3 regions of the Bradyrhizobium sp. JR3.5 genome follow, and region 1 is predicted to be linked to each of the others. Evidence: predicted binding sites of a transcription regulator. Region 1 holds the regulator's gene; each other region holds the start of a gene.
What was found. The regulator LexA, encoded in region 1, represses DNA repair genes until DNA is damaged. The targets are predictions, from matches to a motif close to TGTTCNNNNTGTGTTCNG.
Positions count from the first base shown of each region.

Region 2: the regulator LexA is predicted to act here: its motif matches at 1,674-1,691, upstream of ACVWW1_RS23775 (ribonuclease T2 family protein).
Region 3: the regulator LexA is predicted to act here: its motif matches at 1,751-1,768, upstream of ACVWW1_RS33690 (DNA recombination protein RmuC).

Region 1 is NZ_JBSRYV010000001.1:1,854,778-1,858,310, reverse strand. It holds gene ACVWW1_RS09370 (molybdopterin molybdotransferase MoeA) at 1-1,062, shown strand, start outside; gene lexA (transcriptional repressor LexA) at 1,294-1,998, shown strand; partial or broken gene ACVWW1_RS09360 (hypothetical protein) at 2,255-2,685, shown strand; gene ACVWW1_RS09355 (hypothetical protein) at 2,831-3,058, shown strand; gene ACVWW1_RS09350 (ComEC/Rec2 family competence protein) at 3,055-3,533, opposite strand, start outside.
Region 2 is NZ_JBSRYV010000002.1:1,463,335-1,466,867, reverse strand. It holds gene ACVWW1_RS23780 (23S rRNA (adenine(2030)-N(6))-methyltransferase RlmJ) at 1-785, opposite strand, end outside; gene ACVWW1_RS23775 (ribonuclease T2 family protein) at 944-1,567, opposite strand; gene ACVWW1_RS23770 (hypothetical protein) at 1,745-2,221, opposite strand; gene ACVWW1_RS23765 (hypothetical protein) at 2,388-2,687, shown strand; gene ACVWW1_RS23760 (DUF3617 domain-containing protein) at 2,731-3,261, shown strand.
Region 3 is NZ_JBSRYV010000002.1:3,519,809-3,523,341, reverse strand. It holds partial or broken gene fmt (methionyl-tRNA formyltransferase) at 1-934, opposite strand, end outside; gene def (peptide deformylase) at 1,102-1,629, opposite strand; gene ACVWW1_RS33690 (DNA recombination protein RmuC) at 1,800-3,008, shown strand; partial or broken gene ACVWW1_RS33685 (GIY-YIG nuclease family protein) at 3,081-3,379, shown strand; gene ACVWW1_RS33680 (AmpG family muropeptide MFS transporter) at 3,458-3,533, shown strand, end outside.

The DNA of each region.
Region 1 (3,533 bases):
TCGGCGATGGACGGCTATGCCGTGCGCGCGGCCGACGCTGGTGATCTGAAGGCCCGGCTCAGGGTAATCGGCGAAGTCGCCGCCGGCCGGCCGTTCGAGCGCACGGTCGGCCCCGGCGAAGCGGTGCGGATCTTCACCGGCGGCGTGATCCCCGATGGCGCCGACGCCGTCATCATCCAGGAAGACACCGCCGTCGACGGCGACCACATCACGATTACCGAGGCCGCAACCGCCGGACGGCACATCCGCCCGGCCGGCGTCGACTTCCGTGAAGGCGACGTGCTGCTCGATGCCGGCAGCCGCCTCTCCGATCGCGCGCTGTCGCTGGCGGCCGCCATGAACTATCCGGACCTCCCGGTGCACCGCCGTCCGAAGGTCGCGGTGCTGGCGACCGGCGACGAGCTGGTGATGCCGGGCTCGACGCCCGGCCCCGGCCAGATCGTCTATTCCAACGGCTATGCGCTGCGGGCGCTGGCGCGCGCCGAAGGCGCCGAGACCGTCGATCTCGGGGTTGCCGCCGACACGGTGGAGGCCACCACCGCCGGTATCCGCCGGGCGCGCGAGACCGGTGCCGACATCCTGATCACGACCGGCGGCGCCTCGGTTGGCGACCACGACCTGGTCAAGCAGTCGCTGGAGGCCGAGGGCGTCGAGATGGCGTTCTGGCGGATCGCGATGCGGCCCGGCAAGCCGATGATGCATGGCCGGCTCGGCGCGATGCGGGTGATCGGCCTGCCCGGCAATCCGGTGTCCTCCTATGTCTGCGCCTTCCTGTTTCTGGTGCCGTTGATTCGGGCACTGAGCGGCCGAAAAGCGATTCATCACCGCCGCGCGAGCGCAGTGCTCGGCCGCGACCTCGCCGCCAACGACCAGCGCGAGGACTATCTGCGCGCACGCCTCGAGGAGCGCGAGGACGGCATGCTGATCGCAACGCCTGTCACGCAGCAGGACTCGTCGCTGCTCGGGAATCTCGCTGCGGCACGGGCACTTCTCGTGCGTCCGCCGTTTGCGCCTGCCGCCGTCAAAAGCAGCGAATGCGAGATCCTGATGCTGCCCGAGTGACAGCGGAGACCGCATCGCTTGAGCGCCCGCCGGATGTGTTCACCGGAAATTAAGTGGTTGCGGAACACATATCGAACATATAGTGTCCGTTCATGATTTGTTTCGAGTACTGGTGTGTACAAATGGGAGGCCGCGAAGGAGCGCTTGTGATGAGCACCGTGCTCCTGAGGACTGGCCCCGCCTGAAAAGTCTCGGAATCGAACGACGCTACCAACCGGGGGAATACTCGAGATGCTCACGCGCAAACAGTACGAACTTCTGCGTTTCATCAATGAACGTCTGAAAGAGGCCGGCGTACCGCCCTCGTTCGACGAGATGAAGGATGCGCTCGACCTGCGCTCGAAATCCGGAATCCACCGCCTGATCACTGCGCTGGAAGAGCGCGGCTTCATCCGCCGCCTGCCCAACCGCGCCCGCGCCATCGAGGTCATCAAGCTGCCCGAGCTCTCGGCCGGCGGCGGTAACGGCCGCCGCGGCTTCACCCCGAGCGTGATCGAAGGCACCCTCGGCAAGCGCACCAGCACGCCGCCGATCGCCGAGGACGACGGCAACCGTCCGGTCGCGGTCCCCGTGATGGGCCGGATCGCCGCCGGTACGCCGATCGAGGCGCTGCAGACCCGCAGCCACACCATCAGCGTACCGCCCGACATGCTCGGCTCCGGCGAGCACTATGCGCTGGAAGTGCGCGGCGACTCGATGGTCGATGCCGGCATCCTCGACGGCGACATGGCGCTGATCCAGCGCAACGACGTCGCCAACACCGGCGACATCGTGGTGGCGCTGATCGACGAGGAGGAAGCCACCCTGAAGCGCTTCCGCCGCCGCGGCGCATCAATCGCTCTGGAGCCGGCCAACACCGCCTATGAAGTGCGCATCCTGCCGCCGAACCGGGTGCGCATCCAGGGCAAGCTGATCGGCCTCTATCGCAAATACTGAATTTCAAATACTTGCGGCGGCCGGGAACGAGCGACACATCGGATCGTTCCTTGAATGATAGCGTAACGTGCTGTTTGCCCGATGCGCTCCGATACCTCTCACGCAGCGTCGCGTGTTTGTGATCGGGAGCGTTGGGCGACCAGTCGTACAATCGCCCAGAAGCGAGGAGACACTCGTTCGCTATCGTCCACTCTGGTAGAGGCCCTATGCCTCAAGGAGAGGCACGGGTCGCTACCTCGATTTGAGGAGCCATCCGATGTGTGACTATAGTCTGCACGCCGTGGCGTCGCGCCCCGCCATTGTTGGAGAGACGCTGATCACCACGACTTTCCGCGGCACGTCGACCCGCGGCTTTGCTTCGGAGACCGATCCCACTGTCGCGGTCTGCATGCTGCCGGGCACCGAGCTCGCTTTCGCCGAGAACGTTCGCTACGACAGCCGCTGGATCTGGACCAAGACGATGAACTTCCGCGTCGGCGCGTGTTCAATGAAGTCGAGCCCGACGTTCCCGATCGCCATCATGACGCGGTCGAATTCCCCGACGGCAGCCATGTGCTGGTGACCCAGCTCGTCGAGGGACAACGCGTCAGCGTGCTGCAATTGCCGGCACTGCATCCGCCGGTCGAGCAGAAGCCGAAGGTTGTGGAGCGACGGCCCTCCGCATTTGCGTCGCTGTTTTTGGGTTGAGCGCATCGTCGCCGCGGAATGAGCTGTTCAGCGGCGGATGACCTAAGCGATTTCGAGCGACCCCGGACGCCGGGTTCCGGGGCGCAGCTGGAGAATTGCGTCGGCGCGCGCCTTGGCGCATCATCGGGCACGGAGGACGTGCGTGGTGGTCGACAAGGTCACATGGCAAAAGGCTGGACGCGTCACGGAGCCGGGTCGCTACATGTTCCGGTTCGGCTGGCTGACGGTGACGGCTGACGACCTGAAGGTCTGGGAGCAATTCCCCGAGGCTTCCTTCACCCTCGTCAAGAAGCCCGACGCGGGCCCCGACTCCGACGAATACCATCTCGGCCTGTTCGAGCTGCCGACCGGCCCCTTACCCGACAACGGCTAATCCTCGCCCTGCAAATCGGTCTCGGCCGGCGTCGCATCGACGGCGGGCCGGGGCGCGCTGGCGGGTGCGCGCAGCGTGGTCTCGCTCTCGCCATCGCCGGGAACCGCTGGCGACCATGGCCGGTCGATCCCTCCGGGCTTGACCGCATCGATGGCGTAGCCGTCGCTGATGCGCCGCAGCACCAGCGCGCCGTGGCGCCGCAGCCGCTCGGCATCGATCACCGAGGCCGCGCAGTCCCGCGGTGCCGGCCGCGCGGTCACGATCAGCGCTGCACGGTCGCAGTCGTCGGCCAGCGCCTCGGGCCGGCTCGCCAGCGCGACGAAGGCGCCGCCCGGCCCTTGCGTCACGCAGCCGCTCGGATCGCAGGAGACGCCCTCGCCGAGCGAGGAATCCGTGGCAGTCCGCGCGTCAGCATCCGCCGCCAGCCACTCCTTGACGAGGAAGGCGTCCTTCGCGCTGTGCATCACATGCAGCC
Region 2 (3,533 bases), on a different contig from region 1:
ATCTTCAGCTCGCCCGCCAGCGTCCACGGCGGATTCACCATCAAAAGCCCGGTGGAAACGAGGCCTGCGCCGGTTTCTTGCGGCGCCACACTGAATTCCAAACGCAAGCATTTGCCCGCGGGCCGACTGCTTGCTGCTGCTGCTGCCACGCTGCGCGCGAGCTCGTCGGTAGCTCTCCGGGTTTTTACGGGGTACCACAAAAGATACGTGCCGGTCGGCCACTTCGCGAACGCTTCGGTGAAGGCACTCGCCAGCCGCTCGAACTCGTCCTTCGCTTCGAATGGCGGATCGATCAGCACCAGGCCGCGCCGTTCGTTCGGCGGCACGAATGCGGGCAGTGCCATCCAGCCGTCGAGATCGACGACGCGCGCCTGCGCATCGCGTCGCAATGCATCGATCAATTGCTTGCGCGCCACGGGCTCGATCTCGCAGGCCGTCATACGGTCTTGCGGACGCAGCAGCGCCCGCGCGATCAACGGCGAGCCGGGATAGGCTTTCAACTCGCCTCTCGGATTGAATGCCCTGACGATGTCGAGATAGGGCGCGATCAGCGGCATCGCCTTGTCGGACAGTCGTGCCTGCATCAGCCGCGCGATGCCGGTCAGCCATTCGCCGCCGCGCTGCGCTTCGCTCGACGTCAAATCATAGAGGCCAGCGCCGGCATGGGTGTCGATGACGCGGAACGGCGCCTGCTTCTCCTGCAGGTAGGTGAGCATGCGCACCAGCACGATGTGCTTGATGACGTCGGCAAAGCTGCCGGCATGAAAGGCGTGACGATAGTTCATGCGATGACGCTGCGCTCCAGAGGGTGCGCATGTTGTACTGCGTCATGCCCGGCCTGTCCCGGGCATCTATGCCTTATCTCGCTGGTTTCGTGATGGCGTCCATGGCCGGGACACTCGGCGCGACAACGCGTTTGCCCGGCCCTGACGCTGACGAGACTTCAGCCGCCGCGAACCGGCGGCATCAGCACCTCATCGCGGCGGCAGGCGCGGCGATCAATTTCCTCGCAGGAACGGAATTGCAGATCCTTGCTGAGGCAGATCCGCACCTCGCTGAGCCGCTTGCTGTCGCAGGTCACCGAGATCGCGGAGTTGCTGAGCCCCGGATTGGCCTTGATGAACGCCGTCTCCAGCTCGTCGGGCGCGATCGTCTTCGGCTCCGTCAATTGCAGGAATTCCTCGGGGATCTTCACCGCGGCGCGGGCCTTGCGGATGGCTTCGAAATAGGCCCGTTCGCCGAGGCCGGAGCAGGTGCCGTGCTTGTCCCACTCGTTGTAGATCAGCCCGGGCGCCGGCATCAGGTCGAGCATCGAGGTCATGATGTTGCGGGCGAGGCGGGGCGAGGGCCGCTGGCAGTATTCCGGAAAGCCCCGCTCATACTGAGGCCACAGCCCGTGCACCACGAACGAGTACGGCCGTCCGCCGCACTGCGCCTGCGTACCGCGGCCGTTGTTGCCGCGCTCGCTCGCCGCCTCGCAGAACGAGGGCGACCACGACAGCGACAGCACATAGAAATCGAACTCGCCGGGCGCATTCTGCCGGCGATCCTGGGCCGAGGCCCCCATCGCACCACACAGAACAAAGGCAATTGAAATCAGAAATCGGGAAATTGCGACCAACCGAAGCATCAAACGCTCCCCTCACGCGACCATTCAGAGCCTAGCAGGCCACTAGAACATTTCAAGAACAAAAAGCCGCCGTCTGGACGGCGGCGGCTTCTGCTTCAGCAATCTGGTCGGAGATCAGGGCCGGGCGGCCTTGCAGGACGGGTTATAGGCCCAGTTGCGGTCCAGCCCGGCGACGCACCAATCGACGCCCTGGTTGGTGCCGGCAAAGCCGCCATCCTCGATGATCGAATAGTGCACCTTGCGCACTTTGCCGTCGCTCAACACCGCGTCTCCCGAGCAATAGCGGCGCGGAATGTTGTCGGACTGCCAGGGGCGGAACGCGGTTTCGTGGATCCGGCTGAAGCCGGTGATCACGAGCGGCGAATTCCAGAAGGTGGCTTCTTTCTCATGGAATTGATCGCTGATGGTCGCCAGGGCCCTCTCGCAGGGGGCCACATTGCCGTCATAGCGCGGTCCGGACAGCCAGAAATTCAATTCGAACGGATTGGCGGCCTGAGCCGTGCCCCCGAACGCCAGAAGGCCGACCACGAGCGCGGCGCCGAGGCCAAGCGTGTGGCTGAGTTTATTGGGGGAGTTGAACAGGTTGCACATGGGAATCCACCCGATGATCAGATGCGGCGGACGGTGCCGTGAAGCCCCGGCAAGGTCAAGTGCAGCGCGGCAACACCTGCGGAGAAGTCCACCTCAAGCAGCCGGCTCGTTCTTTCCATGGTCGCCGGCGCACTCTATGTTGGTCACAAGCGAAATGGAGTCTGCGATGCGAAGGAAATTGGCCGCGTGCCTGGTTGCCGTTTGCGGGATGCTGGCCGTTGGTCCGGCGCGAGCCGACTGGATGCAGCCGGTGCCGCCGTTCAAGGGCAATGATACCGGCGGTATCATCGCCTATACGCTGGCGGCCCAGACCGACGCGCGGCAGCTCGCCGTCGATCACTGCGCTTCCTACGGCAAGGTGGTCAAGTTCCTTGCGATGCAGCGCTACCCGGGTGGCTACATCTCGTTCGCCTGCCGCTGGGTGCCCTACGGTTCGGCCCAGAGGCCGGTGCGCACGCTCTACTGAGCGCACTCCAGATCCTTCGATCGTTCAGCCGGGAGCTCACCGCATGACCCGACAGCTTGCCTTGCTTGGTTCTGCTGTTTGCCTTGTCCTGTCCACTGGTGCCGCGAGCGCCGTCGACCTGCCGATCCGCAAGGCCGGTCTGTGGGAGATGAAAATGGTGCGCACCGGCGGGCCGATGCCGGAAATCACCATGCAGCACTGCACCGACGAGACCACCGACAAGGAGATGAGCGCGGCGGCCTCGCCGATGGCCAAGGAAGTCTGCTCCAAGCAGGACATCCAGAAGACCGCGACCGGCTATGTCAGCGACAGCGTGTGCAGCGTCGCCGGCATGTCGATGAAGAGCCATGCCGAGATCGTCGGCGATTTCAATTCCGCCTACACGGTCAAGAGCACCTCGCACGCGGAAGGCGGCGCGGCCGGCTCCCGCGACACCACGATGACCATCGAGGCGAAATGGCTCGGCGCCTGCAAGAGCGACCAGAAGCCCGGTGACATCATCATGCCCGGTGGCATGAAGATGAACGTCAAGGATATGGAAAAGCTGAAGGGCCTCCTGCCCAAGCAGAAATAGGCGCAGCGCCTTCGCTTGCCGCCGCGCGCCCAGAGCACGCCCTCTCTCATGTTGAGAGGGCGTGACGTTTTGCACCACCATCATTGCAGCGAGCCCGCGCCAAGACTGCCAAGCGGCTTTGCGCTGCCCGTCATTGCGCGTGCGTTCGTGCGACCTGTCTTGCAATGATGTCGTTGGGCCGCGTGCGCCAACTCCGTCATGCCAGCGTATTCGCTTTACCACTGTCGCCGACGGTTGACGCCAAGCGCCGTCTCGGCGCACGCCGGCCTCTC
Region 3 (3,533 bases), on a different contig from region 1:
GCGAGCCGCGCCGGCGGCTTCAGCGGCGTGCCGCGCAAAAAGTCCGCCGCCTTCATCGGCGCCTTGCCGGCGCGCTGTAGTTCGAGGATCCGGATTGCGCCATCGCCGCAGGCGATCGCAAGATTGTCGTCGAGCACATCGCCCGGTTCGCCCGAGCCTTTGGCCAGTTCGCAGCGCAGGATTTTCAGCCGCACCGGCTCGCCCTCGCCTAAGAGCTCGCACCAGGCGCCGGGGAACGGCGAAAGCCCGTGAATGTGCCGCAGCACCGCATGCGCCGGCTGCTTCCAGTCGATCCGCGCCTCGGCCTTCTCGATCTTGGCGGCGTAGGTGACGCCGTCCGCGCTCTGCTTCGTCAGCTGCAACCCGCCACGCTGCAGCGCGCCCATCGCGCGCACCATCAAATCGGCGCCGAGCGGCGCCAGCGCGTCCCGTGCAGGTCGGATGCCGTCATACTGTCCGAGATCGGCAGCCGCTCGGCCATCGCGACGTCGCCGGTGTCGAGGCCGACATCCATCTTCATCACCATCACGCCGCTTTCGGCGTCGCCGGCCATGATGGCGCGGTTGATCGGCGCGGCGCCGCGCCAGCGCGGCAGCAGCGAGGCATGCAGGTTGAAGCAGCCGAGCTTCGGCGCATCGAGGATGGCCTGCGGCAGGATCATGCCGTAGGCGACCACGACAGCGGCATCTGCGTCAAACGCGCGAAACTCCTCGAGCGCTTCGTCCGTCTTGAGGGTCTTCGGCGTCAGCACGGGAATGCCGAGGCGGCGCGCCTCCTGCTCGACCGGCGTCGGCTGCAACTGCAAGCCGCGCCGCCCGCCGGGCTTCGGCGCGCGGGTGTACACGGCCACGACCTCGTGGCCATGGGCCACCAGTTCCAGCAGCGTCGGAACCGCGAAATCGGGCGTACCCATGAAGATCAGACGGAGAGGCATCAGACAGGGCTCGATGGCATTTGGAGTGCTCCGTTATGCACGGGCTCAAGCGCGAAGCGCGTCTTCGCATCAGAAGCCCCGGGCATCCACGTCTTTCGTATCAGCGAAGCAAGACGTGGATGGCCGGGTCAAGCCCGGCCATGACGCGTCTGAGGAGCCGGCAACGCCTACTCCGCCGCGCGCTTGGCGGCCTTCTCGAATTTCTTGAAAACGCGGTCGCGCTTCAGCTTCGACAGATAGTCCACGAACAGCACGCCGTTGAGGTGGTCGATCTCGTGCTGGATGCAGGTGGCATAGAGCCCATCCGCATCCTCCTCGTGCAGCTTGCCGTCGAGGTCGGTGAAGCGCAGGCGGACCCGCGCCGGGCGCTCGACCTCCTCGTAATATTCGGGGATCGACAGGCAGCCCTCTTCGTAGACCGACAGCTCTTCCGAATGCGAGATGATCTCCGGGTTGATGAACACCCGCGGCTGCGGCGTGGTCTCGCCATTCTCGTCGCGCTTGGCGAGGTCCATGGTGATCAGCCGCAGCGGTTGCGCGACCTGGATCGCCGCCAGCCCAATGCCCGGCGCGTCATACATGGTCTCGAGCATGTCGTCGGCGAGCTTGCGGATCTCCGGCGTCACCTTCTCGATCGGTTTCGACACCAGACGCAACTGCTTGTCCGGCAGGATGATGATTTCTCGTAATGCCATGGCGGCGATTTAAGCTGCTGACTTCATGGGGTCAATGCGCTCAGGAACCGGTTAAGACAGCCTTAACCACGTTTCTTCACGCAACGTTAACCAGGAAATTTAAGGGAGTGTTTACCATAAATGTTCCCTTTTCGTTCGATGGCGACGCCGAATCGGCTACAACTGATGGCATGAACGAGATTCTCCTCACGATTGGCGACCTGCCGGTCCGTGTCTCCGACGCGTTGATCGGCCTTGGTGCGCTGGCGCTGATCCTGCTGTTCGCGATCGCGGTGGTGATCGCGCGCGCCAGCCGGCGCGGCGCGGAACTCGCGATGGCCCAGGCCATTCGCGCCGACGAGCTGGAGGAGCGGCTTGCCGACATGCTGCGGGCCCAGAGCGAATCCTCCGGGCGGGTCGACGCCATGGCGCAGACGCTGGCCGGCCGCCAGGCCGAGATGGCCCGCGCCGTCAACGAGCGGCTGGATTCGGTGACCCACCGGGTCGGCCAGTCGATGGAACAATCGACGCGCAACACGATGGATTCGCTGCGCGTGCTGCACGAGCGGCTCGGCATCATCGATCACGCGCACAAGAACCTCAACGAGCTCACCACCCAGGTGACGACGCTGCGCGACGTGCTCGCCAACAAGCAGTCGCGCGGCGCGTTCGGCCAGGCGCGGATGGAGGCGATCGTCCAGGACGGCATGCCGAAGGGCTCGTACGAGTTCCAGTACACGCTGACCACGGGCAAGCGGCCGGACTGCGTCGTGTTCCTGCCCGACCAGCGCCCACTCTGCATCGACGCGAAGTTCCCGCTGGAGGCCATGACCGCGCTGCACGATGCGCGCAGCGACGAGGAACGCAAATTTGCCAGCCAGCGGCTGCGCGCCGACGTGCTCAAGCATGTCAGCGACATCGCGGAGAAATACCTGATCCCGGGCGAGACCCAGGACACCGCGCTGATGTTCGTGCCGTCGGAATCGGTCTATGCCGAAATCCATGACGGCTTCGACGACGTGGTCCAGAAGGCCTATCGCGCCCGCGTCGTGCTGGTGTCGCCCTCGCTCTTGATGCTGGCGATCCAGGTGATGCAGCAGATCCTGAAGGACGCCCGCATCCGCGACGCCGCCGACCAGATCCGCAACGAGGTGATGCATCTCGGCGACGACCTCGGCCGCCTGCGCGACCGCGTGCTCAAGCTGCAAAATCACTTCGGCCAAGTGAACGAGGACGTCAGGCAGATCCTGATCTCCGCCGACAAGATCGAGAAGCGCGCCGGCCGCATCGAGGAACTCGACTTCAGCAAGTCCGAGACCCCGATCGAAGTCCCCCGCTTCGTCAAACCCGCCGCCACCGACCTGTTCCCAGCCCCGCGCAAGCTGCAGGCCGGGGAGTAAGCACTAGCTTCGCGACAAACTCCGTGTCATCGCCCGGCTTGACCGGGCGACCCAGTATCCCAGAGGTGGCAGATGGGGACACGCAGCGTCTACATCCTCGCGAGCCACATTGGCGGCACACTCTACATCGGTGTGACAAATGACCTCATTCGTCGCGTCGGTGAGCACAAGCTGAAGATCGCCGACGGCTTCACGAAACAGTACGACGTCAATCGGCTGGTCTATTTCGAGACTTCGAAGATATCGAGCAGGCAATCCGGCGCGAGAAGCGGCTGAAGAAATGGCCGCGCGCATGGAAAATCTCGCTGATCGAGAAGGATAATCTGGACTGGAACGATCTCTACCCGGAAATTGCCGCAGGTGGCGGATAGGTCTCTGGGATACTGGATCGCCCGGTCAAGCCGGGCGACGACACCCTTTTCGCGGCTCGAATCTGCTACCAACGGCCCATGACAGCACCCGAGGCGACGTCAGACACGATTGCAAAGCCGGTGCCAACCTCCTGGCGCGACAGTTTCGCGGTGT